Regions from separate parts of the Janthinobacterium sp. PSPC1-1 genome, predicted to be linked through region 4. Evidence: predicted binding sites of a transcription regulator. Region 4 holds the regulator's gene; each other region holds the start of a gene.
The links. The regulator LexA, encoded in region 4, represses DNA repair genes until DNA is damaged. The targets are predictions, from matches to a motif close to ACTGTATNNNNATACAGT.
Positions count from the first base shown of each region.

Region 1 (7,425 bases), 150 kb from region 4:
AACGCAAGGGCTATGCCGTGCTGTATCCGCAGCAATCGCTGCGTTCGCATGCGCGCCGCTGCTGGAAGTGGTATGACAAGCTGACGCAGGAGGGGGGCGGCGACGTGCGCCTGATCGTCGGCGCCATCGAGCAGGTGGCGGCCCGCTATGCGATCGATCGCGCGCGCATCTATATCTGCGGCATTTCCGCCGGCGCCGGCATGGCGCATATCGTGGCCCTGAACCATCCCCATCTGTTTGCCGCACTGGGCCTGCATTCGGGGCCCGTGTTTGGCGCCGGGCATAACCTGATCGGCGCGCTGGGCGTGATGCAGCATGGCGCTGCCGCCCGTGCCGACGCGGCCATCGATGAAGTGCTGGCGCGCCAGCCCGCGTTTCCCCGCCTGCCCACCATCTTGCTGCAAGGACAGGCCGACAAGGTGGTGCGGCCCATTAACCAGACGCAGCTGGTGCGCCAGAGCGTGCGCGTGAACCGCCTGCCAGCCGATACCTTGGTGACGGCGCAGCGCCTGCCGGGCGGCGCGGCGGGCGGGCGCAATCCGGCCCATGCGTATGCACTGCACGATTATCAGGTGGGCCAGGAGGTGCTGCTGCGCGTGGCGCAGGTCGAGCACCTTGAACACGCGTGGAGCGGCGGCGACGCCAGCCTGCCGTTCAACGACAAGGCCAAGCCCGACGCCAGCAAGATGCTGCTCGATTTCTTCGCCAGCCACCGCCGACGCTAAGAGCCTGCCGCGCGCCGCAACGGCGCGGCAGGCACTGGTACGCATCGCGTCTCCCTTCCCCCATCGCCGGCCTTGCCCTCCTCAGCCCCGGCAGCGCATGCCGGGCTGCCCTCGATTTTTTAAGTGGTATTGCTGCGGTATTTAAAAATAACAAAAATAGGCGATAAAAACCCTAACTGGTATACAATTGGTACACGTTTTCAGTGTAATCCGTGTTCGCCGTCCCATGCCCCGACGGCAGATACGCACTGACGGCAGCCACCCACGTTACGGAATGCGCCATGTCCATCCAGTCCAGGCAATTGCTGTGGTTTTTTGCGTTTTTCCTCGTTTTTGAGTTGAATATCTATCTGTCGAACGACATGATCATGCCGGCCATGCTGGGCATCGTCGACGAGTTCCAGGCGGAGGCAAAATTCGTCCCCCTGTCCCTCAGCCTGTATCTGCTGGGCGGCAGTTCTCTGCAGATTTTCCTGGGGCCCCTGGCCGACACCATCGGCAAGCGCAAGCTGGTGCTGACTGGTAATACCTTGTTCTTGCTGGCCACCTTGGCGGTGCCGTTTGCTACTTCCATCGAGCAATTTCTCGCCCTGCGTTTCATCCAGGGCATGGGCTGCTGCTTCATCTTCATCGGCTATGCCATGATCCATGAACTGTTCGACGACATGGCGGCCGTCAAGCTCAGCAGCATTCTGTCGAGCACCACCATCCTCGCGCCCCTGGCCGGCCCCATCCTCGGCAGCGCCATCATCAGCCGGCTGGACTGGCGCTACGTGTTTTTCCTCTCCGGCCTGCTGGCGCTGCTGTCCCTGCTGGGCCTGTTCACGAGCATGCCGCGCACGGCGGCGACACAGCCGCGCCTGGATGGCCGCGCCATCGTGCGCAGCTATGTCGCCATTTTCAGCAACAAACGCTTCATGTTCGGCATGTTCACGGCCGGGCTGGCCACCGTGCCCCTGACGGCCTGGATCGGTTTTTCGCCCCTCTTCGTGCTGCAGGAAATGGGCGCATCCTATGCCACGTATATCGCGCTGCAATGCGTGATTCTGTCCGGCTTTGTCCTCAGCAGCATCGCCATCCAGCGCCTGCGCCAGGATTTCCCCCTCGTCCATCTGCTGCGCCTGGGCGGACTGATCGCGGCCGCCGGCATGCTGGGCGCGGGGCTGGGTCGCCACCACGTCGATGTGTTTGCGGCCTGCATGTTTGTCTATTCCATCGGCTTCGGCCTGTTCAACGGCGCCTTGCTCCGCAGCGCAATCACGGCCAGCAAGGAATCGATGACATTGACGACGGCCGCCATGAGCTTGCTGTATTGCATTTATCTGTCCGCCTGGCTGCAGCTGTACAACGTGCTGTGCCAGCGCTTCGGCTATGCGCTGGAAACGTATGCGCTACTGAATATCCCCGTCATCGTGCTCATCGCCATCTGCCTGCTGCTGTTTACGCGGGGCATGGCGGGGCGCCGGCAAAGCGAGGTGCGGCTGGCCCGACACTGATGGCGCCACGCTGCGCATGTTCCCGCCCTTGTTTTACCTGCTGCGACGTTGATTGACACTCTCCTGCGAAAGATGGTGCGCCCATGAAAATAGATGACCTGGCTTCAAAACACGATCAAGCAAAGATTTTCAGCCTGGAATACGAGTTCCGCATCCACCGGCTGAAACTCGATTACATCACCCTGGCCGATGTCCGGCCGGCCGGCATTGATTTGGCGCAACTGGCCGCAGAGCACCAGGCGGGCATCGCCGCCCTGCGCAGCTTTGTCGCCGGCAATTTTACGTATTTCAATGCGGCAAGCTGTTCATCGCTGAGCTGCATCCCCACGCGCGCGCTGGGCGACGACGAGCGCTACCTGCACCGCATCTGGATGGGCGGGCCGCTGCCGGCCATCGCCTGTGAAGCGATTGGGCAGTGGGGCGCGGCGCTGGAAGAAGTGCGGTACAGCGGCGGCGCGCCGTATGTCTCCATCCTGTGGGTGTGGGATGCGCAGCAATTGCGCGATGACGCACGTTTCAGCCCCACGGGCGGCGCCGGGCGCTACACGATAGGCCGCTATGCCATCGGCGGCACGACGCTACACATCAACTCGCTGCGCGCGCTGGCGCTGGACTTTGCACCGGCCCGCTTCGATATCCTCGATACCCTGCATGCGCAGCGCTACTTCGCCACCTTGTCCGATTATTTCCGCATCCTCATCATGTGCGAATACGGCGGCATGTACATGGATGTCGATACGATCCCGCATAATCCGGCGACGATTTTCCTGATGAAGCCGGAAGTGCCCGATTATTTTCAGCGCAACGCTGATGACAGCGAAGAGCGCCGGCATGTCAGCTGGATGAATCTGTTTCTCGATGAAACGGGCATGTTGATTGCCAAGAAGAACGACGCCGCGCTGCGTGTGATCCAGGGCAATGTGAACCTCGCGTATGCGGGTATCGATGGGGAAATTCCCCGTTCCTGCCCGCAATTCGAAGCGCAGCTGTTCGGCCAGTTCTATGCCGAATGGAAGAAAAACCTGGGCGTGACCCTGCTCAGCCATGCCGAGTTCTACCAGCGCTATTGCGTGCTGCATGACGGCGTGCGCGAAGCGGTGGCGGGCGGCATCCGCGGCATGCGTTTGCTGGACGATATCATTACCGAGATGCACATCCCCTTGAGCGACGAGGAACGGCGCGCGTATGCGCGCTGCGTGGCGCGGCTCGATGAACTCGACTGGCAACTCGACGATCCTTTGCGCCTGCCCGACATCGTCGATGTGTTCGACATCGAGGAAGTGCCGCGCATGGCGTATGCGGCCCAGCTGCGGGCGGACATCGATCACTTCCACTATTACTCGGTGCTGTCGAACGACCCGCAGCTGGACCGCGTGAATGCCGTCTTTTGCCGCTACCTGCTGGCCCACCGTTCACAGCATATTGCTGCCGGCGCTTTCTGGCGCCCCACCGTGGGCCGCCACGGCAGCCGCATGCCGGCCATCGGCGATGCCGCCCCGCCAGGTGATGAGGCGCAGGCGGGCTTGCTGTCGCATGCGCCGCTCAAGCTGGTGGCGGGTGAACTGCTGGGCGACGAGGTGAAGAACCGCATGGCCAAATTGCTGTTTGCCACCAGCTACCTCGAATACTGTTCTTTTGGAAATAAACTCAATCTGCAGTTCGTCGAGCTGCAGCGGCGGCAAAACATCGACCCGTATCTGGCGCACATCCACGGCTTGCATGACGAGGATGGGCGCTTCATCGGCTTTTTCACGGCCGCGACGATGGACGAGTTCCAGGCCTGCGGCGCCGTTTCGTATTACCGCGACGACATGAAGGCGCTCGACGATGCGTATGACGCCTTCGTGCTCGCGCATGCGCGTGCCGACGACTGTTTCGTCAGCAGTCTGGCCATCGACGAGAAATACCGGGGCCAGGGCTTATTCAGGCAAATGTTCCATGAAATCCGCGACCTGGCTAGCCGCAAGGGCTGCGCGCGCATCAGCTTGACGGTATGGGAAAAGAGCGAAGCGCTGCAGGTGTATCTGCACAAGGGGTTTCGCAGCGTGGGCACGTTCGACTATGCCTACAGCCTGTTTTATGACCGGCTGCACTTCCTCGTGTACGAAGGCGATTAAAGCGGCGGCCAGGGTGGCCGCCGCACTGCGGTGATTACAAAGCCAGGAAGGCCAGGGCCGCCACGGCCGTCGGCAGCAGGGCGCCGGCCAGCAGGCCGACGGCGCCGATCGATTCATCCTTGAAGCCGCGGCGCAGCAGGGATACGCCGGCCGGATTCGGTGCATTGGCGATGACGGTCAGGCCGCCACCGGCCACGGCGCCAGCCACCAGCATGTATTTTGCTTCGTCCGTCATGCCGACGATCAGCGAACCGAGGTAAGTCAGGGCCGCATTGTCGGTGATCGCCGTCAAGCCCAGGGCGCCGAAGAACAGGGCCAGCGGTTCCAGGCTGGAGACGATGGGTTGCAGCCACCATTGCTGCATGCCGCCCAGCACCACCAGGCCGCCCAGGAAGAAGCCGACCAGCAAGCCTTCCTTGAGGATCAGCGGGCTTTGATAACGCTCATACGCCTGCACGAAGCCGAGGAAGAACAGGAACAGGCCGAAGAACAGCACGGGATGGTGCGCCAGGGCCACCACGCCGGCCAGCACGATCATGTGCACGAGGCTGACGGCCAGCGGCACTTTCGGCGCTTCCACTTCACCGGCTTTCGGCTTGATATCGGAGGTGTTGCTGTGCAGATATTTACGCAGCAATATGCTCACGCCCGTGGCGTTGACCAGTACGGCGATGGCGGCTTTCCAGCCGAAATGGCTGGCCATGTAGGCGCTGTCCCAGTTCCACGTGGTGGCCACCATCAGCACGGGCGGCGCCGCGTACGAAGTGAGGGTGCCGCCGATGGAAACGTTGACGAACAGCACGCCCAGCGCGCCATATTTCAGCCATTCGGGGATGCCCGGACGGAAGATTTGTGGCGCCAGCATCAGCGCGGCCAGGGTCATGGCGGCCGGTTCCGTGATCATCGAGCCCGTCAGGGGCACGAGCGCCAGTCCCAGCCAGACGAGGGCCAGTTCCGTGCGCAGCGGCATCACGCGCGCCACGCCCTTGAGCAGGCGCTGCACGGCGTCGAGCACGGGGCGCGAGGCGGCTACCACCATGACGACAAAGACGAACAGCGGTTCCGTGTACTGGCGCGATTCGGCATACTCGATGGCCGCCTCGCCGCCCGAGACAAAGGCCATGATGATGATTAAAATGAAAGCCCAGAAGCCGAACACGACTTCCACTTCGCCCAGCAGGTGCAGCAGGCCCCCATGGCGGGGATGGCGCTGTGCCAGGGTTTCAAATGACTTGGCGGCGAAGGTGTGGATGAGCGCAAGGCCGAAGACGATGGCGCTGATGATTTGGATGGTGGTCAAATGCGTTTCCTTATGGACGGAGGGAGCCGACTGGTACTTTGCCAGGCGGTAAGGAGAGTGCTTATGGTACAGCAATCGATGCCAGAAACGGGGTTTTTCGGACATGGCGGAGCGGCCCCGGGCACGCTATCTGGCAGATAAGCCTTGCCAAAAGCCGGGTTGGATAGTACTGTATATACATACAGTATTCATCTTCATATTCAATTATGCAACATTCCGAATTGATGGCCTCGCCGGAAGCCTTGCACCCGTCTTTATGGCGCGCATCGCAGCTGGGGCAGGGCGCCACGCGCTGCCTGGACACGGGTTTTGCCGCCCTGTCCGCGCAGTTACCCGGCGGCGGCTGGCCCAGCGGCAGCCTCATCGATCTGCTGGTGCAGCAGGCGGGCAGCGGCGAATTGCGGCTGCTGGCGCCCGCGCTGGCGCAGCTGCCGGGCTTGCCCATCGTGCTGCTGCAGCCACCGCATCCGCCGCAGGCGCTGGCCCTGGCCGCGCAGGGGCTGGCGCCGTCGCAACTGCTGTGGCTCAAAAGCGCCGGCAGCAAGGATGCCTTGTGGGCGGCGGAAAACATCTTGCGCAGCGGCAGTTGCGGCGCCTTGCTGTTCTGGCAATCGCACGTGCGCGCCGACAGCCTGCGCCGGCTGCACTTGGCCGCGCAAGGCGGCAACACCCTGTTTTGCATGCTGCGCCCCTTGCACGGCGCGCAGGATGCGTCGCCGGCGCCGCTGCGCCTGTCCGTGCGCCCGGCCGACGGCGGCATCGAGATCGGCTTCATCAAGCGCCGGGGACCGCAGCGCGACGCGCCCCTGTTCCTGCCCCTGCAACCTCCTTCATTATTGCTACGTCATGCGACTCTGGATCGGCCTGTGCCTGCCCCGGCTCCCGCTCGAAGTATTTTGCCCGCGCTGGTCGGCTGACCAGCTGGGCGTGGTGCTGGAGCAGGAGCAAGTGATGGCCCTGTCGCCGCTGGCGCGTGCGGCCGGCATCCGGCCGGGCATGCGCCGCGCGGGTGCGCTGATGCTGGCGCCGCAGGCGCGCCTGCACGGGCGCTCGCCTGAGCTGGAAGCGCAAGCCCTGCAAGCGGTGGCGCTGGCGCTGCTGCAATACTCGCCGCTGGTGGCGCAGGGCGAAGAAGCGACCCTGCTGGTCGACGCGGGCGCCAGCCTGCGCCTGTTCGGCGGCGTGCGCGCCCTGTGCCGGCAGATTGCGGCCAGCTTGCGCGCGCTGGGCTACACGGCCCAGCTGTCGTGCGCCCCCACGGCGCGCGGCGCCTGGCTGCTGGCGCGCGCCGGTACGCGCCGGGGCCGGACCTTGAGCATGGCCAGTCTGGTGCGCCGCCTCGACCGCCTGCCGTGCTCCCTGCTGCCGCCCGCGCGCCCCTGGCTCGACTGGCTGGAGGGCATCGGCTGCCGCACCCTGGGGCAGTTGCGCCAGTTGCCCCGGCCCGGCTTGCAGCGCCGTTGCGGCGCCGCCGTGCTGGACATGCTCGACGACGCGCATGGTCACAGCACGGAATTGTTCGTCTGGATGGAAGCGCCGCCCACGTTTCGCGCCAGCCTGGAATTGTTCGACCGCGTCGAGCACGCGGACGCGTTGCTGTTCGGTGCGCGCCGCCTGCTGCAGCAAATGACGGGCTGGCTGTGTGCGCGGCAATTTGCCGTCGAGCGCATACAGCTGCTGCTGGCGCACGAGCGGGGCAGGGTGGCGCGCCCGCCCACCGTCATCGACCTGGCGCTGGGCGAGGCCGTCTGGCGCGACGAGCACCTGGTGCGTTTGCTCAAGGAGCG
Region 1 is NZ_JAFCWP010000001.1:221,754-229,178, forward strand. It holds gene ACP7EG_RS01065 (extracellular catalytic domain type 1 short-chain-length polyhydroxyalkanoate depolymerase) at 1-725, shown strand, start outside; gene ACP7EG_RS01070 (MFS transporter) at 1,007-2,221, shown strand; gene ACP7EG_RS01075 (GNAT family N-acetyltransferase) at 2,305-4,338, shown strand; gene ACP7EG_RS01080 (putative Na+/H+ antiporter) at 4,373-5,638, opposite strand; gene imuA (translesion DNA synthesis-associated protein ImuA) at 5,845-6,555, shown strand; gene ACP7EG_RS01090 (Y-family DNA polymerase) at 6,485-7,425, shown strand, end outside.
Region 1: the regulator LexA is predicted to act here: its motif matches at 5,807-5,824, upstream of imuA (translesion DNA synthesis-associated protein ImuA).

Region 2 (7,425 bases), on a different contig from region 4:
TCAAACACGTGCGCCCGCTCGGCCTGCGGTATGCCGGGGCCCGTATCTTCCACTTCCAGGATGGCCAGTTCCAGGGTGCTGCGCACGCGTACCGTGACGCTGCCGCCGGCCGGCGTGTAGCGCAGGGCATTGTCGATCAGGTTACTCAGCAGTTCACGCAGCATCATGGGATTGCCGGAAATCATGATCGAATACGCGGGCTGTTCGAAGCCCAGGTCGATATGCTGGGCAAACGACGCTTGCACCCAGTCCTGCACCACGCCGCGCGCCAGTTCGCTCAGCTCGATCGGTTCGAACGCCGTGCCCGCCTGCGGCTGGTTTTCCGCGCGCGCCAGGGCCAGCAGCTGGTTGACCAGGCGCGTGGCCGCTTCCGAACTTTTCGCCAGTTGCAGCAGCGAGCGGTGAATCTCGTCGTGGTCGGTCTGGCGCAAGGCCAGCTCGGATTGCATGCGCATGCCGGCCAGCGGCGTTTTCATCTGGTGCGCGGCATCGGCGATGAAGCGTTTCTGCATGTCGATCGACAGCGACAGCCGCGCCAGCATCTCGTTGAGCGAACCGACCAATGGCGTGATTTCCTCGGGCACCTGGCCCGATTCGATGGGGCTCAAATCGTCGGGTGGCCGGGCACGTATGCGCTCCTGCAATTGCGCCAGCGGCGACAGGCCGCGCGCCAGGGCAAACCAGACCAGGGCCAGGATCACGGGCAGGATGATGAACTGCGGCAAGATCACGCCCTTGATGATTTCGTTGGCCAGCTGGGCCCGTTTTTCCAGCGTCTCGGCCACTTGCACCAGCGTGCGGCGCGGTTCGTCGTCGCTGCCGGACGGCATGTCGAGATAGCTGAACGCCACGCGCACGGGCGTGCCATGGATGGTGTCGTTGCGAAACAGCACCATGCCGCTGCGGTATTTGTCGGGCTCTTGCGGCGGCGGCAAGTCGCGGTCGCCGTCGAGGTATTCGCCGCGCCCGCCCACCACCAGGTAATACAGGGTGTCGACATCGTCGCCGCGCAGGAAGTCGCGGCCCTTGTTATTGCTGTTTTTGTCCGGCATGCGGCGCAGCATCGCGCCATCGGCTTGCTTGACCTGCTGCGTCAGCACGGTCACGCTGTCTTCCAGCGCATGGTCGAACGGTTGATTGGCGATGCCCTTGGCCACCAGGTAGGTGATGGCGATGCTCATCGGCCACAGCAGCAGCAAGGGCGCCAGCATCCAGTCGAGGATTTCGCCAAACAGCGAATGCTCGATGGTGTCATCCTGCTCCGTGGTGGGCGGCTCGAACCAGTCGTCGTCGTCCACCTCGTCCGCTGGCGCTTCGCGCGCCTTCACTTGCTGGCGGGTCCGCTGGCCGGGCCTGCCGCCTCGCCCGCTTCGGCGTTCAGGCGCGCCGCTTCCGAGTATTTTTCCAGGCAATAGCCGAGACCGCGCACGGTGGCGATGCGCACGCCGCCCACCTCGATCTTCTTGCGCAGGCGGTGCACATACACCTCGATGGCGTTGTTCGACACTTCTTCGCCCCATTCGCACAGGTGGTCGACCAGCTGCTCTTTCGAGACGAGGCGGCCGGTGCGGCCCAGCAGGATTTCCAGCAAGCCCAGTTCGCGCGCCGACAGGTCGAGCATCTGGTCGTTGATGTAGGCGCTGCGCCCCACCTGGTCGTAGCTGAGGGGGCCGTGCTTGATGACGGTGGCGCCGCCACCGGCGCCGCGGCGCGTCAGGGCGCGCACTCTTGCCTCCAGTTCCGACAGGGCGAACGGCTTGGCCATATAATCATCGGCACCCAGGTCGAGTCCATTCACGCGTTGTTCGATGGAATCGGCAGCCGTCAGGATCAGCACCGGCAGCAGCGAGGCGCGCGCGCGCAGGCGGCGCAGCACCTCCAGGCCGGACATCTTCGGCAGGCCCAGGTCGAGGATCAGCAGATCGAATTCCTGGGTGGACAGGGCCGTATCGGCCTCCTGGCCGGTCTTGACGTAGTCGATGGCATAACCGGACTGGCGCAGCGAGCGGGTCAGGCCATCGGCCAGCACGCTGTCATCTTCGGCAAGTAAAATACGCATGGTGCACTTCCTATGCTTGCAACATCAGGACATCTGAAGTCTGTATTGTGTTTCATTTCCCGCAAGGTGGATAGTTTTTGTGAAAAACCAGGGTTGTATTGATCTGTTTCAAAACAAATCCACGTTCCGCTTGCATTGATCACTGTTTTTTTATACAGTACTGTCTGTGTAAAGAATTTAACCCACTGGCGCTATCGCAGGCTGCCGGATTCCACTGAGTCCGCAACTGTAGAACGGCTGAAAGAACATATGGACGATAAAAAAGCTGTAGTACCCGCATCGGAAAAAGCCAAGGCGCTCGCCGCCGCACTGGCGCAGATCGAGAAGCAGTTTGGCAAAGGTTCGGTCATGCGCATGGATGCCAGCGCGGTGATCGAAGAAGTGCAAGTCGTGTCGACCGGTTCGCTCGGCCTCGATATCGCGCTGGGCGTGGGCGGCTTGCCGCGCGGCCGCGTGGTGGAAATCTACGGTCCTGAATCGTCGGGTAAAACCACGCTGACCCTGCAAACCATTGCTGAAATGCAAAAGCTGGGCGGCACGTGCGCCTTTATCGATGCCGAGCACGCGCTCGACGTCGGTTACGCGCAAAAACTGGGCGTGAACCTGCACGAATTGCTGATCTCGCAACCGGACACGGGCGAGCAGGCGCTGGAAATCTGCGACGCCCTCGTGCGTTCGGGCAGCGTCGACCTGGTCGTCATCGACTCCGTGGCCGCACTGACGCCACGCGCCGAGATCGAAGGCGACATGGGCGATTCCCTGCCAGGCTTGCAAGCGCGTCTGATGTCGCAAGCCCTGCGTAAATTGACCGGTTCCATCAACCGCACGAATACCCTGGTCATCTTCATCAACCAGATCCGCATGAAGATCGGCGTGATGTTCGGCAGTCCTGAAACCACCACGGGCGGCAATGCGCTGAAATTCTACGCCTCCGTGCGCCTCGATATCCGCCGCACCGGCTCGATCAAGTCCGGCGATGAAGTGATCGGCAACGAAACCAAGGTCAAGGTCGTCAAGAACAAGATTGCGCCACCGTTCAAGGAAGCGCACTTCGACATCCTGTACGGCGCCGGTACTTCGCGCGAAGGTGAAATCCTGGACCTGGGCTCGGATGCCAAGATCGTGGAAAAATCCGGTTCGTGGTACAGCTACAACGGCGAACGCATCGGCCAGGGCAAGGACAACGCCCGCGCCTTCCTGCAAGAGCGTCCGGCGCTGGCCCGCGAAATCGAAAACAAGGTCCGCGCGTCGCTGGGCGTGCGTGAACTGCCCCCGCTGGCTGCTGAAAAGCCGGAAAAAGCGGATAAAGCCGCTGACAAGGCTGCCAAGGCGGAAGCCAAGGCAGAGTAGGTCGGATGAGCGCGGCAAAGCCGCGCGTAATCCGACAACACCACAGACGTCAACAATGTTGTCGGATCAGACGCCAACAATGTTGTCGGATTACGGCCCAAGGGGCCTGATCCGACCTACGCATGGCTTGCCGCAAGGTAGGATCCTGATCGCCGTCCCGCGCTGTTGCGCCGGGCGGCGATTGTGTTTGGGTGCTGTGATCGTGGAATGAAAGACAAGGTGGGTGTATGGCTGCAGTACAACTAAGCTTGAAGGGCAGGGCGCTCCGCTTTCTGTCGATGCGCGAGCATAGCCGCATGGAATTGCGGCGCAAGCTGCAGCGGCATGCGCAGGAAGGCGATGATGTGGAAGCCTTGCTCGACAGCCTGGAGCAGGCCAACTGGCTGTCGCAGGAGCGCTTTTCCGAATCGCTGATCCACCGCCGCTCGGCCCGTTTCGGCAATAGCCGCATCATGGCGGAATTGCAAAGCCATGGCATCGGCGGTGAAGCGCTGCAGGAACTCAAGGCGGGCCTGGCCGAAGGCGAGACCGCGCGCGCCTGCGAAGTGTGGCGCCGCAAATTCGGTGAAGTGGCGCAGGATGCCGAGCAGCGCAACAAGCAGGTGCGCTTCCTGATGCAGCGCGGTTTTTCGCAGCGCGCCGTGCAGGTGGCCTTGAAAGGCCTGGAGCCCGACGACGAGTAATATTTGTTAACTTGACAGCAAGGATCAGTTATTCTGCCCAATTGCTGCTGCGCATGTTGCGTCCCAGCTTTTTTACTTGATATACGGGACACCTGATGAGCGCTTGGCATGCCGGCTACACGGCCGAAACCGCATACACCTACGGCTATTACACGGAATTGAACCCCTTGCGCATACAGTTGTTGCTGCTGAGCTGGGGCATACAGCCGCCGAAGGTCAGCACCGCATGCGAACTCGGCTTTGGCCAGGGCGTGACCGTCAATATCCATGCCGCAGCGTCCTGCACACGCTGGTATGGCACTGATTTCAATCCGGCCCAGACCGCCTTTGCGCAGGAACTGGCCGAGGTCTCCGGCAATGGCGCCGTGCTGTCGGAGCAATCGTTCCAGGATTTTTGCGCCCGTACCGACCTGCCTGACTTCGATTTCATCGCCCTGCACGGTATCTGGAGCTGGATCTCGCCGGAAAACCAGGCGCATATCGCCGATTTCCTTGCGCGCAAGCTCAAGCCGGGTGGCGTGCTGTACATCAGTTACAACACGCAGGCGGGCTGGGCGGCGATGGCGCCGATCCGCGACCTGATGGAGCAGCACAGCCGCGTGCTGAGCGCGCCGGGGCAGGATTCCCTGACGCGCGTGGGCAGCGCGCTATCCTTTGTCAACCGCATGATGGAGACCAAGCCGCGCTACCTGCTGGCCAATCCCAGCATCGCCCTGCGGCTGCAACAGCTCGGTGAGCAGGATCCGAATTATCTGTCCCACGAATATTTCAATCATTACTGGCAACCGGTATCGTTTTCGGCCATCAAGCCGGTGCTGGCCGGGGTCAAGCTCGAGTTTGCCGGTTCGGCCGCCTACCCCGATCATGTTGCCCCGCTCAATTTCTCGCCCGAACACCTGGCTTTCCTGGCGCAGATTCCGGATGCCACTTTCCGCGAGAACACCGCCGATTTTCTGCTGAACCGGCAGTTTCGCCAGGATTACTGGGTCAAGGGCAGCCGCAAGCTGACCGCGCATGAACAGGCTGCCGCACTGCGCGCTGTACGCATCCTGCTGGTGGCGCCGGTCGAGCAGATCTCCATGAAGGTGACGGGTGCCTTGGGCGAGGCCGATCTGGACCAGGCCGTGTATGGCCCCCTGCTGGAGCTGCTCGGTGACGGCAAGCCGCATACCATAGCCGAGCTGCAACAGCGTTTGCCCGCCAATCTGGCTGACCTGGGCAGCCTGCTGCAGATGCTGCTGGTGCTGGCCCATAAAGCCTGCATATCGCCGGTGCAGGATGACGCTGCGATCGCACAGGCGCGGCCGGCCACGGCCAGGCTGAACCGGCATCTGCTGGGAAAGGCCCTGGGCCGCACCGACCTGGCCGCATTGGCCAGCCCGGTGACGGGCGGTGGCGTGGGTGTGTTGCATCTGCAACAGTTGTTCCTGCTGGCCAGGCTGGAAGGGCATCAGGAGGCCGACGCCTGGGCGGCATTTGCCTGGCAGGCTTTCCGCGCACTGCAGCAAACCATGGTGCGCAATGGCACGGTGCTGACGACGGAAGAAGACAACCTGGCCGAACTGGCCGTGCAGGCGGAAAGCTTCCGCGTCACCGTGCTGCCCATCCTGCAGGCGCTGGGCGTGGCTGATTGATGCGGATGCCGAAGCACCTCGCTGCATGACAATGGTAGTGATTTTTATGATATCAATCATTCGTTTCGCGAATGACTTCATGAAAATCACTGTTTTCTATTTATAATTTGAAATGTTTTTAACGAAGCAATGAAAAATTATGTTGCGGCGCAACCTGCGCCCAATGTGCTACACTTTTAGGGTTTTTGCGGCGCCGCAGGTGCGGTTGCTGTTCGTAGAAGCTGCGAACGGCGTGCTTTATGCACATGGCTGCTTACTAAATTTTGGCCGCGCAAGCGGCATCGGTCTTATGCCCCTGTCAACTCCCGTATCCCGGCGCGCCCTACGGCACTCCCGCGTTATCGACGTCCAAGCGTATGTGCGCGACGACGGCCTGTGGGATATTGACGCCCGTATCACTGATATCAAAAGCTATGACGCGACCCTGGCCTCCGGCCCCCGTCCCGCCGGCACTCCCCTGCATGACCTCCATTTACGCATCACCGTCGATCGCGAACTGACCATCGTCGAGGCCGAAGCCGCCTCCGATGCCGTGCCCTATCCCGGTTTTTGCGATACCATCGGCCCCGCTTACAGTGCGCTGATCGGTTTGAATTTATTGAAGAATTTCCGCCGCGACTTGAAACAGCGCCTGGCGGGAATCGCTGGCTGTACCCATTTGACCGAACTGGCGCAAGTCTTGCCGACTGCGACGGTTCAGGCATTTGCCGGCGATGTCTGGTCGACCCGTGACGGTGAGAATGCTGATTTGTCGCATGAAAAGCCGTTTCAACTCGACAAGTGTCACGCCTTGCGCACCGATGGTGGGGCAGTTGCACAGTACTACCCGCGCTGGGTAGCCAAAGCGTGACCCCGGCGCTGTATTTCCTGTTTTTTTGCACCACTAACCGTATTTTTACAAATCAGTATCAGAAGGGAAGCCAGCATGAAAATCCATGAGTATCAAGCCAAAGAAATCCTCCGGCAATTCGGAGTGACGGTACCACGCGGCATTCCGTGCATGTCCGTCGACGAGGCAGTCAAGGCCGCGGAAACCCTGGGCGGCCCGGTATGGGTCGTCAAGGCGCAGATCCACGCAGGTGGCCGCGGCAAGGGCGGCGGCGTGAAAGTGGCAAAATCGATCGAACAGGTCAAAGAATACGCTGACCAGATCATGGGCATGCAGCTGATCACGCACCAGACCAGCGCCGAAGGCCAGAAAGTCAACCGCCTGCTGGTGGAAGAAGGCGCCGACATCAAACAAGAACTGTACGTTTCGCTGGTCACCGACCGCGTCACCCAGAAAATCGTCCTGATGGCTTCGTCCGAAGGCGGCATGGACATCGAAGAAGTGGCCGAGAGCCACCCTGAGAAGATCCACCACGTCACCATCGAGCCTAGCGTCGGCCTGACCGATGCCCAGGCAGACGACATCGCCGCCAAAATCGGCGTGCCTGCCGGTTCGATCGTCGACGCCCGCGTCAACCTGCAAGGCCTGTACAAAGCGTACTGGGAAACCGACTGCTCGCTGGCCGAAATCAATCCGCTGATCGTCACCGGCAGCGGCAAAGTCATCGCTCTGGACGCCAAGTTCAACTTTGACCCGAACGCCCTGTTCCGTCACCCGGAAATCATCGCCCTGCGCGATCTGGACGAAGAAGATCCAGCTGAAATCGAAGCGTCGAAATTCGACCTGGCCTACATTTCGCTCGACGGCAAC
Region 2 is NZ_JAFCWP010000003.1:339,262-346,686, reverse strand. It holds gene ACP7EG_RS12640 (sensor histidine kinase N-terminal domain-containing protein) at 1-1,328, opposite strand, end outside; gene ACP7EG_RS12635 (response regulator) at 1,325-2,059, opposite strand; gene recA (recombinase RecA) at 2,309-3,409, shown strand; gene recX (recombination regulator RecX) at 3,637-4,092, shown strand; gene ACP7EG_RS12620 (class I SAM-dependent methyltransferase) at 4,188-5,726, shown strand; gene ACP7EG_RS12615 (DUF2889 domain-containing protein) at 5,866-6,576, shown strand; gene sucC (ADP-forming succinate--CoA ligase subunit beta) at 6,652-7,425, shown strand, end outside.
Region 2: the regulator LexA is predicted to act here: its motif matches at 2,201-2,218, upstream of recA (recombinase RecA).

Region 3 (7,425 bases), 220 kb from region 4:
GCGTCCCATCACGCGCGCCGTCGAGGTGGCGGAAGCCGTTTCCGCCGGCGACCTGACCAGCCATATCGTGGTGGACAGCCGCGATGAAACGGGGCAATTGATGCATGCGCTGAAAAACATGAACGATAAACTGGTCAGTATCGTCGGCCAGGTGCGCGTCGGCACCGAATCAATCAGCACCGCGTCGAGCGAAATTGCCGCCGGCAACCTGGACTTGTCATCGCGCACGGAAGAGCAGGCCAGCTCGCTGGAAGAGACGGCGTCTTCGATGGAAGAGCTGACCTCGACCGTGAAACGCAATGCCGACAATGCGCGCAGCGCGAATCAACTGGCCATCGACGCCTCGCAGATCGCCAGCAAGGGCGGCGTGGTGGTGTCGGAAGTGGTCAGTACCATGGGCTCGATCAACGATTCCTCGCGCAAGATTGTCGACATCATCAGCGTCATCGACGCCATCGCCTTCCAGACGAATATCCTGGCCCTGAACGCGGCCGTGGAAGCGGCCAGGGCTGGCGAGCAGGGCCGCGGTTTTGCCGTGGTGGCTTCCGAGGTGCGCAACCTGGCGCAGCGCTCCAGCGCGGCGGCCAAGGAAATCAAGGGCTTGATCGACGATTCCGTGCAAAAGGTCGAGGCCGGTTCGCAACTGGTGGACAAGGCGGGGCGCACCATGGACGAAATCGTGCAAAGCATCAGCCACGTCACGCAGATCATGAACCAGATCACCGATGCCAGCGATGAGCAGCGCGCAGGCATCGAACAAGTCAACCAGGCCATCGGCCAGATGGACCAGGTGACGCAGCAAAACGCGGCCCTCGTGGAAGAAGCCGCTGCGGCGGCTGAATCCATGCAGGAGCAGGCAGCCAAGCTGGCCGACGTGGTGGGCGTGTTCAAGCTCGATGCCACGCAGCACTCTGTTTCCGCCAGTGCTGCCCCGTCTGTGAAAGCGTCTGCGCCGGTCAAAACTGCCGTGCGGCCTGTCGTGCAAGCGGCCGTACGGCGCGCGCCAGCACAGCCCGCAGCCGCGCCGGGCAAGGCGGCGCCAGCGGAAGCTGTGCGCGCACGCGCGCCGAAGGCGCCGGTGGCGTCTGGCGCCGACGAATGGGAAGAGTTTTAAGCGCAGATTCCCCGTGGCCTGGCGCGGGCGCTACAATCGCGGCTTGAAGACAGCCGCGAACGCGCTCCGCCATGACCACCCGCCGTACCTCCAGTTCTACCAGTTCTACCTTCGCATCGTCCTCCCTGGCTGAACCCGCCAAACGCGCACGCTGCCCAGCCTGCCTGCGCGCCGCAAGCAGCTGCATCTGCCGCTGGATCGCCCCCGTGGCCCATGCAGTGGACGTGCTGATCCTGCAGCATCCGCTGGAAGTCCACAACGCCAAGGGCAGTGCCCGCTTGCTGCACCTGAGCCTGCCCAACAGCCGCATGCTGACGGGCGAGCAGTTTGCCCCCGATACGCTCGCCGCACTGCTGGCCGACAAGCACAATGTGCTGCTGTATCCGGATACGCCCGGCGACCGTTCGCTGGGCATCGCGCCGCCGCCAGCGCTCGACCCCGCCATCTTGCTCGATCCGGCCCGATTTTTGAGCCAATTGCAGCTGGTGGTGCTGGACGCCACCTGGCGCAAGAGCCGCAAGATGCTGTACCTGAATCCCTCGTTGCAACAGTTGCCGCGCCTGCCACTGCGCGATACGCCCGCTTCCCATTACCTGATTCGCAAGGCGCACGCGCCAGACCAGTTATCGACCCTGGAAGCGACCTGCTATGCCCTGATGCAGTTGGAGCAGGATGCGCCCCGCTTCGTTCCCCTGATCACGGCATTTGACGGCTTTGTCGAACAGCAGTTGAGTTATGTCATGCCGCATGGTGAAAAAGCGTGAAACGGCAGCACGCCAGCCCTTGATCTTGCCCGCACAGCGGCATAGTATACTGTACGTATATACAGTTAGTGGGGCCGTTCATGAAAGCAATCATTCCAGAGCACGATGACAGCTTCGCCGGGCAAGCCATGTTGCCGCCGCAATCGCTGAAAGCCCTCAAGGGGCGCGGTGCCGTGTCGAACCTGCAAGGGCGCTACGAGGCGCAGGCGCGCGCCGGTTTCGATGACGGCTGGAGCGTGGGTGGCCTGGATGCGGCGGAGGGGGAGGCGGCGCCGGGCTGGAAAACGCAGGTCAGCGACGAGCAGGCGCGCACCATCCTCACGCGCAATGCTTCGCCCGATTTGCCCTTCAATGTGTCGCTGAATCCGTACCGGGGGTGCGAACACGGCTGCATTTACTGCTTTGCCCGTCCCACGCACAGCTATCTGGGCCTGTCGCCGGGCCTGGATTTCGAAAGCCGCATCTACGCCAAGGTGAACGCCCCTGAGCTGTTGCGGCGCGAACTGGCCAAGCCGTCGTATGTGGCCGAGCCGATCGCCCTGGGCGTCAATACCGATGCGTATCAGCCGTGCGAACGCGAACGGCAGTTGACGCGGCGCGTGCTGGAAGTTCTGCACGAGTGCGATCATCCTGTGGCGCTGATCACCAAATCGTCGCTGATCGAACGCGACATCGACATTCTCGCGCCCATGGCGGCCAGGCGCCTGGCGGCCGTGGCCGTCACTGTCACCACGCTCGATCCCGCCATCGCGCGCACGCTGGAGCCGCGCGCAGCCGCCCCGGCGCGGCGGCTGCGCACCATCCGCACCCTGACGGAGGCGGGCATCCCCGTGGGCGTGAGCATCGCGCCCATCATTCCTTTCGTGACGGAACCGGAAATCGAGCAGCTGCTCGAAGCCGTGCGCGACGCGGGCGCCATCCACGCCCATTACGTGGTGCTGCGCCTGCCGTGGGAAGTGAGCCCCTTGTTCCAGCAATGGCTGGAAGCGCATTTCCCGGAACGGGCCCAGCGCGTGATGAACCGGGTGCGCGAAATGCGTGGCGGCAAGGATTACGACAGCGCGTTCGGCATGCGCATGCGGGGCGAAGGCGTGTGGGCCGATCTCATCCGTCAGCGCTTTGAAAAGGCCGTGCATCGGCTGGGCTTGCACGGCAAGGGTGGCCGCTTCAAGCAGCTCGATTGCACGCAGTTCCGCCGGCCACTGGTGGTGCCGCCGTTGGGGAACTCGGCAAAAGGGGGCAATGCGGGGCAGCTGGATTTGTTTTAGCGCATGGCGTGACCGGACTGCGGTCAATGCAGTTCCCGCTTCTGGCGGAGGCCAGGAGGCGGGAATCTGGCGAGCGGAATCGGTGCTCAGTGGCAGATGGCAAAGGTGCCATTCACGCCTTGCCAGTGAATCGCGCCGCGCCGGGCGCAGCAGGCGCTGCAATTATGGGCTGTCGGTCCGCCTATCGGCCCGTGCGTATCGAAGCACTGGCCTTGGCCGGTGTTGGTCGGTCCGCAGGCGGACGGCTGCATGCCGCTGGTGTGCGGGCCGCTGGCTTGTACGTTGGCTTGTGCGTTGATGGGGCCACGCGCGCTGCGCGAAACAGGCGGGCTTTGTAATGGGAGTCGCATCGCTGTCATTCCTCAATTGTGGATGATGCCGGCCCGCTGAACGGGCGACGAGAAACTCATCGCCCGCAGGCATGCCGGGTTTAGCCGGGATGGCTTTATCTTGCTGGCGTGATCAGCAAACGGTGGCGGCGCAAGCAGCCATGCAGGCTTGCTGTGCGATACCGCTCAAGGCGCTGCAACCCATTTGGCACAGGGTGCAGGCAATGCCGGAAGGGGCGACACCCTGGCTGATGCTGGAGATGCTGGGGTTGCGTTGAACGGCTTTGGCTTGCAATGGCAGATTGTTCATTTCAAAACTCCTTGTGGTGGCGCCGCCGCGGGCAACGACAATGGATGTGTGTACCGAGGGGTACGGTGCTGATCGTTTCCCGCCAACGACCGTTTGCTGAAGCGCGTGCACGCATCGCTGCGCCCACGTGCCCCGACAAGTCAAATGGCGTGGCAGTTAGCGCTGCGACCAGTAGCGCACGGGTCCGACGCTGACCGGTATCACATCGCTGACGTCGACGGCGAAGCGGGCGACCGTGTTGGCTACCTGCAGATTTTCCGGGTTGAAGAAGGTCATGATGATGTCGTAGCACTCGGAGCCCGGGCGGCACACGGGACTCTGTTGCACCACGATGGTATCGAGCTGCATGCCGGTGGTTTTGGCCAGCATTTCCGCAGCCTGCATGGCATTCGTGGCCGAGAAGTTGAGGGCGCGGTCCATGCCCGTGACGCCCAGGTTGCGGAAGTCGTAGTAGATACGGTTCAGGAAGTTTTCCAGGCGCGCGCCCGTGTTGTCGCTGTTCAGTTCCTGGTTGTCCTGTGCCGCCATCAGGCTGCTGATCAGTTCCGGGACATTCCAGCTGAACATGCCCCGTATGGCTGGCTGAATCACGGGCACGACCTGGCCGGACATCAGCCTGGCGGCGCCCGCAATTACGCCGGGAAACGAATTCATGACGACCTTGCCATCGATCGTGCCGACAAAGGCCTCGAACAGCAGTTCATAGGTCAGGTCGGCATACGGACCGACGGGCACGATCGCGTAAATCGGCGTGGCGTCCAGGTTGACAGTCCAGGTCAGTGATTGGCGGAAATATGGCTTTGCGCGCAGGAATTCGATCAATTGCTGCGGATCGTCCGGGTTGTTCCTGCCCGGGGGCATGGCCTGGACAAAGGAATCGTGGCGCGCTTCGCTGCCGAAGTCGATGCCCAGGTTGCCCAGCGCATATACCAGCGTCGGGCCCTTGGCCGCACCGCCGCCGCAGCCGCAATCTGAGGCATCGATGCCGGAGGCGCTGATGCCTTGGCGCGTTGCGCCGGAAGGGGCCGCGAGGTTGGCCAGGGAGGGGGTTTCCCGCATGGGAACGCTGAGCGGATGCGCCTGCGCGGAAGTGTCGGCATTGGCTGGGCTCGCTTCAATCACAGTATCGTCTGACATTTCAATTTTCCCTTTTAATAATATAAGTTGAGTGGCGCCCGGCACATTCAATGTCCCAGTCAGGAGGCGGCGACAGTCCAGCTCGCCATTGGTGTTGCAACGCGTTGCGCTTTGCAGCAGTGCGCTGCAAACTCCACGAGGGTCAGGACGATCCCCATGTTGGTGTTGTCGGCATAGCAGCAAGGCTGCAATGGCCGAGACGATCGGGGTGGCAAAGCTGGTGCCGCTGTTGACAAGCACGCGCCCTGCGGGGGCGGCGCCGAGGATGTCGGTGCCGGGCGCCATGATGCCGCGCGCGCGATAGGCCTCGCCCCAGTTGCTGTTGGGCATGGGAGCACCTTGCCGGTCCAGGGCGCCGACCACCAGGGTGTACTCGATGGAGGCGGGGATATGCAGGCAATCGCAGCCGTCATTACCTGCCGCAGCGACCAGCAGGACGTTGCGTTCATGGCACAGCTGTATGGCTTTTTGCAGCAGGCCATCGGCGGCGCCGCTGTCGGACAGTTCACCGCCGCTGACGTTGATGATGTGTGCGCCATGCTCGACGGCCTGGGTGATGGCGCGGGCCAGGTCGAGTTGCGTACATTGCGTCAGTGCGCCGTCGGCGCGGTCGGCAAAGATGGGCAGGATCAAACCCCGACAACGGGGGACCAGGCCCGTGACGGGGCTGCCTGGCTGGCCAAAGATGATGCTGGCGACGTGGGTGCCGTGCTGCGATGCCCGGCCATTGCCGCTGGAGCCCGTGGCGAGGGTGTCAAGCAGTTGCAGGTTGGCGCCGGCAAAACAGTCGTGGCTGGTATCGACGGGACCGTCGAGCACGGCGATGCAGATATCGGCACAGCCGGCGTTGCCTTCTAGCAAGGCAGCCAGGCCGGGCAACAAGCCATGATTGGCCAGGCTGTCGTGGGTGGTGGATTCTTCCATAGTCGTCGGCACGGCGCGGCTCCTTGCTGGGTCTTGGGTGGCGTGCGGCACACCGTTTGAGGTGCTCCGCCCGCCTGCTGCGGCGCCTGCTGGTCAGGCACCGATAGCATGATCTTTAGCAAGGGATGTGCCAGAACGCCAAGTGCTTGATTTGCAAGGGGAAGGGTTGATTTGCATTGTCGTGACGCAACAATGATGGCGGATATCGTCCACTATCTTTGACGCGGATGGACGAAAACGGCAGCGGGGAAGGGTGGGGGGCGCGCCCGGTCACGGCATGGCGTGGCCCGGGCGCGTGCGGTGCATCAGCTATGCTTGCTGTAGCAGGCGCGGCTGGGACGCAGGCGCATGCGCACGAGGGAAACGAGGAAGCTGAAGCCTGCCTGGTTCGGATCGATGACCGGCACATAGGTGTGCAGCGCATCCTCCAGCAGGGCGGTGACGCGCGCGGCGACGCCAACAAAGCCTGTGCAGCCGAGCAGGATGGACTGGGCACCGTCTTCCTGTACGGCCAGCATGGCGGCCTGGAAGGTTTTTTCGACCACCTTGTCCAGCTTGTCGAGGTCGCCGACGGGACAGTCGATGGAGCGGATGGAGGCGAAGCTATCCTGCAAGCCGTAGGCCTGCATGTGGCCCTGCTGCATGGCGAGCGTGCTGGGCAGTATCGTCATGATCGACAGGCGCTCGCTGAGTGCCAGCGCGGTAAAGGCGGCTGGCGGGAAGCCGCCGAGGATGGGGATGTCGATCACTTCGCGCGCTGCTTCCACGCCGCACATGTCGAAGTCGCTGAGCCAGATGCCGTCGTGGCCTTCGCGTTCGATTTCTCTGGCCAGTTGTACCACCGGATAGCCGTTTTGCAGCCAGTCGATGCGGTATTCGATGCAGTCGTGCCCGGTCGAAATGTTGCGCACGGACACTTCGACGTCGGGCGGCATCACGGGCTGGACAGCGTCGAGCAGGTGCTGGTTGTAGGCGGCGGTGGCTACCGGCGCCACGATGCAGATGCGCAGCGGTTTCATGCGGCGCTCCCTGCTGCTGTGCTGGCATTGCCAGTGAGCGGCACATAGGGCCCCAGGTAGCCGATGGTGTTGAGCAGTTGCATGAAGCTGTCCAGTATCAGGCCGCTCCGTTCACGCAGTACCGGATTGGCTTCCAAGCCCAGCAGCGTTACCTTGCGCTGCTGCAGGGCCGGGTTGAGCGTGCCGTCAGGCAGCAGCAAGTCGCCATTCGAATACACGGCCTGGCCATCGCCCTCGACAAAGTAGCTGATGGTGTCGGGCGCCATGCAGATGGGGCTGCTGCGGCTGCTGTCCCAGACCAGCAGCGATTCGTTCTGGTACAGGACCGTACAGAGCCGGTCGCCCGCGCGGATGGTGATCTTCCCAAGGTCGAAGCCATTGCGCGATTCGGCTTCGGCAGCGACGAATGTACCCTGCGGAAACAGCGGCCGGGCGCGCACGTCGAATTGCAGCGCCAGATAGTTGACCAGTTCGTCAGCGCTGCGCAAGCGGCCTGCCTGCAGTTCGCGGCCCAGGCGCAGGGCACGCCCCAAGGTGCCGCGCACCGGCAGCGCGCGGGC
Region 3 is NZ_JAFCWP010000001.1:600,140-607,564, forward strand. It holds gene ACP7EG_RS02665 (methyl-accepting chemotaxis protein) at 1-1,114, shown strand, start outside; gene ACP7EG_RS02670 (tRNA-uridine aminocarboxypropyltransferase) at 1,186-1,878, shown strand; gene ACP7EG_RS02675 (PA0069 family radical SAM protein) at 2,007-3,146, shown strand; gene ACP7EG_RS02680 (hypothetical protein) at 3,233-3,496, opposite strand; gene ACP7EG_RS02685 (hypothetical protein) at 3,609-3,785, opposite strand; gene ACP7EG_RS02690 (PatA/PatG family cyanobactin maturation protease) at 3,942-5,858, opposite strand; gene ACP7EG_RS02695 (aspartate/glutamate racemase family protein) at 6,152-6,865, opposite strand; gene ACP7EG_RS02700 (DUF917 family protein) at 6,862-7,425, opposite strand, start outside.
Region 3: the regulator LexA is predicted to act here: its motif matches at 1,927-1,944, upstream of ACP7EG_RS02675 (PA0069 family radical SAM protein).

Region 4 (7,425 bases):
TACTGTCATTGGTCAGCTGGATCGTGGCGTTCGTCATCGCCAACGCGTATGGCGCCACCCTGGCGAAATTCCTGCCGGAAGCCGTGCCGGGCGAAGCCGTCCGCCTGTTGCTGGCCTTCGTGGTGCTGTTCATCGGCGTGCGCATTTTGATGGGATTGCTGTCCATGACGGTCGACGCACTGGTCAAAGTGACGGGCCTGAGCCTGGCCGACCGCACCCTGGGCAGCCTGTTCGGCGTGGCGCGCGGCCTGGTGATCGTGCTGACCACCGTCATCTTGTGCGGCATGACTTCCATACCGCAGCAGCCATTCTGGAAAAATGCGCTGCTCAGCCCGTTCGCGGAGCAGGGCGCGCGTGCCATCAAGCCTTATCTGCCTGCCGTTTACGCGCAGCATGTGAAATTTTGAATTTTTTTAAAATCAGTAGCACAGTTTAGGAGCACACCATGTGTGGCATCGTCGGCGTCGTTTCCCATCAACCTGTCAATCAATTGCTCTATGATGCATTGTTGCTCTTGCAACATCGCGGTCAGGACGCGGCAGGGATTGCGACCAATCACAGCAGTATGTTTTCCATGCACAAAGCCAATGGCCTCGTGCGTGACGTCTTTCGTACGCGCAACATGCGTTCGCTGCAAGGCACGACGGGCATCGGCCATTGCCGCTACCCGACGGCCGGTTCGTCGAGCGAAGAGGAAGCACAACCGTTTTATGTGAATGCGCCGTTCGGCATCACCCTGGCGCACAATGGCAACCTGACCAACTGGGAACAGTTGAAACAGGAAATGTTCAAAAATGACCGCCGCCACATCAATACCGATTCCGATTCGGAAGTGCTGCTCAATGTGCTGGCGCATGAAATCCAGGAAGCGACGACGGGCCTGAACCTGGACCCGGAAGCCATCTTCAAGGCCATCACCGTGCTGAACCGCCGCGTCAAGGGTGGCTACGCCGCCGTGGCGCAAATCGCCGGCGTGGGCTTGCTGGCCTTCCGCGACCCGCACGGCATCCGTCCGCTGTGCCTGGGCATCAATGAAACGGAGCAAGGCCCCGAATACCTGATCGCCTCCGAATCCGTGGCCCTGGAAGGCATGGGCTTCCGCTTCGTGCGCGACATCGGTCCCGGCGAAGCTGTCTTCATCGATGCCGACAAGAAATTGCACAGCGCCCAGTGCGCCGACAATGCCAGCCTGAATCCGTGCGTCTTCGAATTCGTCTACCTGGCCCGTCCCGACTCCGTCATCGACGGCGCCTCGGTGTACGCCACGCGCCTGAAGATGGGTGAATACCTGGCTGAAAAGATCCGTGCCGAATTGCCGGACGTGCATATCGACGTGGTCATGCCGATTCCCGATTCCTCGCGTCCTGCCGCCATCCAGCTGGCGCTGGCGCTGAACCTGGAATACCGCGAAGGCTTCATCAAGAACCGCTACATCGGCCGTACCTTCATCATGCCGGGCCAGGCGGCGCGCAAGAAATCCGTGCGCCAGAAGCTCAACGCGATCCCATCCGAATTCAAGGATAAAGTGGTGTTGCTGGTCGACGATTCCATCGTGCGCGGCACCACCAGCCGTGAAATCGTGCAGATGGCACGCGAAGCGGGCGCGACGAAGGTCATCTTCGCCTCGGCCGCGCCACCGGTGATTTACCCGAACGTGTACGGCATCGACATGCCGACGCGCGATGAGCTGATCGCCTATGGCCGCACGACGGAAGAAGTGTGCCGCGAAATCACGGCCGATTATCTGGTGTACCAGGATATCGGCGCGTTGAAGCAGGCGATTGCCGACGTCAACCCGGCACTGACGAACTTCGAGGCCTCGTGCTTCGATGGCGTGTACGTGACGGGCGACGTGTCGCAGGAGTATCTGGACCGCCTGGAATATGCGCGCCACCATCCGAAGGCGGCAGCGCCGGAAGATACGCCACGTTCCCAGCTGAACCTGAACCTGGCGACGACAGAAGCATAAGTAACCTGCCCGGCCGATGCCGGGCTTTTTTTCGGGGTCAGACCCGTCGGGTCTGACCCCAGCACTTGCCTTGGGTTAAGCGGCAAATCGAACTCCGGAACTTCCACCATGACCACCAAAAAAACCTACGGCTTTACCACCACCATCCTGCATAACGACCGCCGCAAGGGTATCGAGCATGGCTCACTGCACAAGCCTGTGCACACCTCCGTCGCCTTCGGCTACAGCGACGCACGCCAGCTCGCTTCCGTGTTTCAGGGCAAGGAGCCCGGTTTCCGCTACGGCCGCCAGGGTAATCCGACGGTGTCCGCGCTGGAAGACAAGGTCAACAAGATGGAAGATGGCGTGGCCACCTTATGTTTCGCGACCGGCATGGGCGCCATCGGCGCCGTGGTGCAGTCGTTGCTGCGCGCGGGCGACCATGTGGTGTCGTCGGCCTTTTTGTTTGGCAACACCAACAGCCTGTGGCAAACGGTAACGGGGCAGGGCATCGCCGTCTCCTTCGTCGACGCCACCGAGGTGGCCAATGTGGCGGCCGCCATCACGCCGGCCACGCGCATCGTGTTCGTGGAAACCATCGCCAATCCGCGCACGCAGATCGCCGACCTGGCAAAGATCGGCGCCTTGTGCAAGGAACGCGGCATTTTGTACATCGTCGACAACACCATGACGACGCCTTACCTGTTCCGCCCGAAAGTGGTGGGTGCGGGCCTGGTGGTCAATGCGCTGACGAAATCCATCGGCGGCCACGGCAATGCGCTGGGCGGCAGCTTGACGGACACGGGCGTGTTCGACTGGACGCAGTACCCGAACATTTTCGACAATTATAAAAAGGCGGCGCCAGCCCAGTGGGGCATCGCGCAAATCCGCGCCAAGGCCTTGCGTGACTTCGGCGCATCGCTGGGCCCGGAAGCGGCGCACCATATCGCCGTGGGCGCGGAAACCATGGCCTTGCGCATGGACCGCACCTGTTCCAATGCCCTGGCGCTGGCCAGCATGCTGGCCGCCGACCCGCGCGTGGCGGCAGTGCATTACCCGGGCTTGGCGTCGCACCCGCAGCACGCGCTGGCGACGGACTTGTTCCGCAGCTATGGCTCGCTATTCAGCTTTGAATTAAAAGATGGCATCGATTGCTTCGATTTCCTGAATCGCCTGAATCTGGCCATTCCAGCGAGCAACCTCGGTGACACGCGTACCCTGGTCATTCCCGTCGCCCACACGATCTTTTACGAGATGGGTGCCGAGCGCCGTGCCAGCATGGGCATTGCCGAGTCCTTGATCCGCGTGTCGGTGGGTATTGAGGATGAAGCGGACCTGCTTGAAGACTTCCGCAGCGCGCTTGAGCATTGAAACTTGCGTGTCACGCATGAGAGGGAACCGCAACTAAAAACTGGGGTCAGACCCGGCGGGTCTGACCCCGGCATGCAACTTAATGCCAGCTGCGCATCAAGCCTACCGCTAAACCTTCCAGTGCAAACTCATCTTCCGGCGACACGGTAATGACCTTGAAGTCGGGGTTTTCCGGCAGCAGTTCGATGACGGAACCTGTCTTCTTGTAGCGTTTGACGGTGACTTCGTCGCCGATGCGGGCCACGACGATCTGGCCGTTCTTGGCGCTGTCGACCTTCTTGACGGCCAATAAGTCGCCATCCATGATGCCGGCGTCGCGCATGGACCAGCCGCGCACCTTCAGCAGGAAGTCGGGCTTGGCCGAGAACAGGGCCGGGTCCACGTTGTAGCTCGCTTCCAGGTTTTCCTGTGCCAGGATGGGCGAGCCTGCCGCCACCCGGCCGATCAGGGGCAGCGACATCAGCAGTGCTGCCGGCACTTTCGATGCCGGCGCTTCGGCCGCCGCACCGATCAGGCGGATGCCGCGCGAGGTACCGGGCGAAATCTCGATCGCGCCCTTGCGGGCCAGGGCTTGCAAATGCTCTTCGGCCGCATTGGCCGATTTGAAACCCAGTTCATTGGCGATTTCGGCACGGGTGGGAGGAAAACCCGTGTTTTCAATCGCGTCCTTGATCAGGTTCAGGATTTGTTCTTGTCGTGCTGTCAGCTTGATCATGAGCGGTGGGTGCATACTAAAATGCTGTCTATATGAACAGTCTGTATTTTTGTACAGTATCGCCCACTATGCAAGGGGATTTCGGTTATTTGCGCGAATTTCGTGCGAAATACCGGAATGGGCAGGAAAAAACGCCTGGCCTGCCCCGTGCGCGGGCCGCTTGTTGAAGGAATGATTGAAACGTTTGCAAAAGGCGGTTATAATCTTCGGCTGACCTTCCCACACCCGTCTTGACGCCGGGGTGGGCGATTATCAATCCGACCTGAAGGAGTTTGCATGCGTCATTATGAAATAGTCTTTATCGTCCATCCGGACCAAAGCGAGCAAGTGCCCGCGATGATCGAACGCTACAAAGCCAGCGTAACCACCCGCGGCGGTTCGGTTCACCGCGTGGAAGATTGGGGCCGCCGTCAAATGGCTTACTCGATCCAAAAGCTGCCTAAAGCACACTACATCTGCCTGAACATCGAATGCGACAACGAGACCCTGGTCGAGTTGGAAACAGCATTCAAATTCAATGATGCCGTGTTGCGTCACCTGACCGTTAAAATGAAGAAAGCTGAAACAGCTCCTTCGCCGATGATGAAATCGGTACAACGCGAAGACGCGGCCAAAAGCCACCGCACCGAAGCACCAGCAGCCGCTCCTGCCGCAGCAGCAGCTTAATTTCTGACCAGGATCGTGCGCTGAACCAGCTACAAGTTACCGCCATCATTGCCGAGCGCGAAATATTGCGCTATACCCCGGCAGGGCTGCCGATTGTGAATGCAGTATTGCAACACAGTTCGCAGCAGATGGAAGCAGGGATTGCCCGTTTGACCGAGTTTGATGTTGCCGCGCTAGCCGCTGGCGAAATTTCAGGCCGGTTCAGCCAGGCAAGCTTGGGCGGGGTGTATCAGTTCACGGGTTTCCTGGCCAGGAAGAGCCGCAACAGCAAGAGTTTGGTGTTTCACATCATTGATTTTAGTGCAGTCAATTCTGACTAGCGCATTTTAGATACAGGAGCCTGACATGGCATTCGGTAAAAAGTTCGACAAAAATAAGCTCAAGCTTAAAGAAAAACGCAAACAGCAAAACCCGTTGTTCAAACGCAAGAAGTTCTGCCGCTTCACCGCAGCTCACGTTGAGCAAGTCGACTACAAAGACGTCGACACGCTGAAAGACTTCGTCCAAGAAAACGGCAAGATCATGCCAGCACGCCTGACCGGTACCAAAGCGCACTATCAGCGCCAAGTCGACACCGCAATCAAGCGCGCTCGCTTCCTCGCGCTGCTGCCATACACCGATCTGCACCACGCTTAATCGGTCAGATATTCCTGGAGAAGAACTATGCAAATCATTCTGTTAGAAAAAGTTGTTAACGTCGGTAACCTCGGCGAAGTCGTCAAAGTCAAAGACGGTTACGCACGTAACTTCCTGATCCCGCAACGCCTGGCACGTCGTGCCACGGCAACCGCTGTGGCTGAATTCGAAGTCAAGCGCGCCGAACTGGAAAAAGCTGCTGCCGCCAAACTGGCCGCATCGCAAGCCCAGGGCGAAAAACTGAGCGGCCTGACCGTTCAAGTTGCTCAAAAAGCTGGTGTTGATGGCCGTCTGTTCGGTTCCGTCACCAACTTCGACATCGCTGAAGCGCTGACCAAGCAAGGTTTTGCTGTTGAAAAAGCACAAATCCGCATGCCTACCGGCCCGCTGAAGATCGTTGGCGAGCACAACGTTTCGGTTGCTCTGCACACCGACGTGGTCGTGGAAGTTGTTATCGCTGTCGTACCAGACGCGAACGCGTAATTGTCTGCGGGCCTGGCCCGCAAGCATTGCCGCACTATGAAAAGCCGGGTTCGCCCGGCTTTTTTGTGGCCTTTTTTTCGCTCAATTTCAGCCCTTTATTTTTGCCAGCACGCCGAAGCGGGTATAATTCGCGCCATGAACGCCCCCTCTGATCCGCAACTGGATTCCCTCCGTATTCCGCCGCATTCGATCGAAGCAGAACAATCCGTTATCGGTGGTCTGTTGCGCGACAATGCAGCGTATGACCGCATCGCCGACTTCATGCATGCGGAGGATTTCTATCGCTATGACCATCGCATCATCTTCGAGCAAATCGTCAAGATGATTAACGGCTCCAGGCCAGCCGATGTCATTACTGTTTTTGAAACCCTGACCCAGCTCGGCAAGGCCGATGATGTGGGCGGACTCGCTTACCTGAACGCCATGGCGCAAAATACGCCATCGGCCGCGAACATCCGGCGTTATGCCGAGATCGTGCGCGACCGCGGCGTGCTGCGCAAACTTATCACCGTCGCCGACGATATCTCCGGCACGGCCTTCAGCCCGCAAGGCAAGGAAGTCAAGCAGATGCTTGACGAGGCCGAATCGAAGATTTTCGCCATCGCCGAAGAAGGCGCGCGCGGTGCCCAGGGCTGGACCGCCATCCAGCCCCTGCTGACGCAGGTGGTCGAGCGTATCGACGAGCTGTACAGCCGCGACAACCAGAGTGAAATCACGGGCGTGCCCACCGGTTTCATCGACCTTGACCGCATGACCTCCGGTCTGCAGCCGGGCGACCTGGTGATCGTGGCGGGCCGTCCTTCGATGGGCAAGACGGCGTTTTCCGTCAACATCGGCGAAAACGTGGCCATCGACAGCGGCTTGCCCGTGGCCGTGTTTTCGATGGAGATGGGCGGCGCCCAGCTGGCCATGCGTATGCTCGGTTCCGTCGGCCAGCTCGACCAGCACCGCCTGCGCACGGGCCGCCTGAACGACGAAGACTGGCCACGCCTGACGAATGCGATTCAAAAGATGAACGACGCCCAGTTGTACATCGATGAAACGCCGGCCTTGAATTCGATCGAATTGCGGGCCCGCTCGCGCCGTTTGTCGCGTCAATGCGGCAAGCTGGGCCTGATCATCGTCGATTACTTGCAACTGATGTCGGCCAATAGTCCGGGCGACAATCGCGCCACGGAGATTTCCGAGATTTCACGGGGCTTGAAAGGCCTGGCGAAAGAACTCGGTTGTCCCGTGATCGCGTTGTCGCAGCTGAACCGCTCGCTGGAGCAGCGCCCGAACAAGCGTCCCGTGATGTCGGACTTGCGCGAATCGGGCGCTATTGAGCAGGATGCCGACGTGATCCTGTTCATTTACCGTGACGAGGTGTATAACCCCGACTCGCCAGACAAGGGAACGGCCGAAATCATCATCGGTAAACAACGTAACGGTCCGATCGGCAGCATCCGCCTCACCTTCATGGGGCAGTACACCAAATTTGGCAATTACAGTGGTGGCCTGGCGCTTTACCAAGGCGACTAAGACTCAGCAGCACTGATATTCCATTGGCCGCCCCCTCATACGGGGCGGCTTTCTGTAGTAAATAACACGACTCAATGCTTAACGG
Region 4 is NZ_JAFCWP010000001.1:376,080-383,504, forward strand. It holds gene ACP7EG_RS01675 (CvpA family protein) at 1-407, shown strand, start outside; gene purF (amidophosphoribosyltransferase) at 446-1,969, shown strand; gene ACP7EG_RS01685 (cystathionine gamma-synthase family protein) at 2,078-3,319, shown strand; gene lexA (transcriptional repressor LexA) at 3,399-4,034, opposite strand; gene rpsF (30S ribosomal protein S6) at 4,311-4,700, shown strand; gene priB (primosomal replication protein N) at 4,721-5,020, shown strand; gene rpsR (30S ribosomal protein S18) at 5,046-5,336, shown strand; gene rplI (50S ribosomal protein L9) at 5,364-5,819, shown strand; gene ACP7EG_RS01715 (replicative DNA helicase) at 5,955-7,340, shown strand.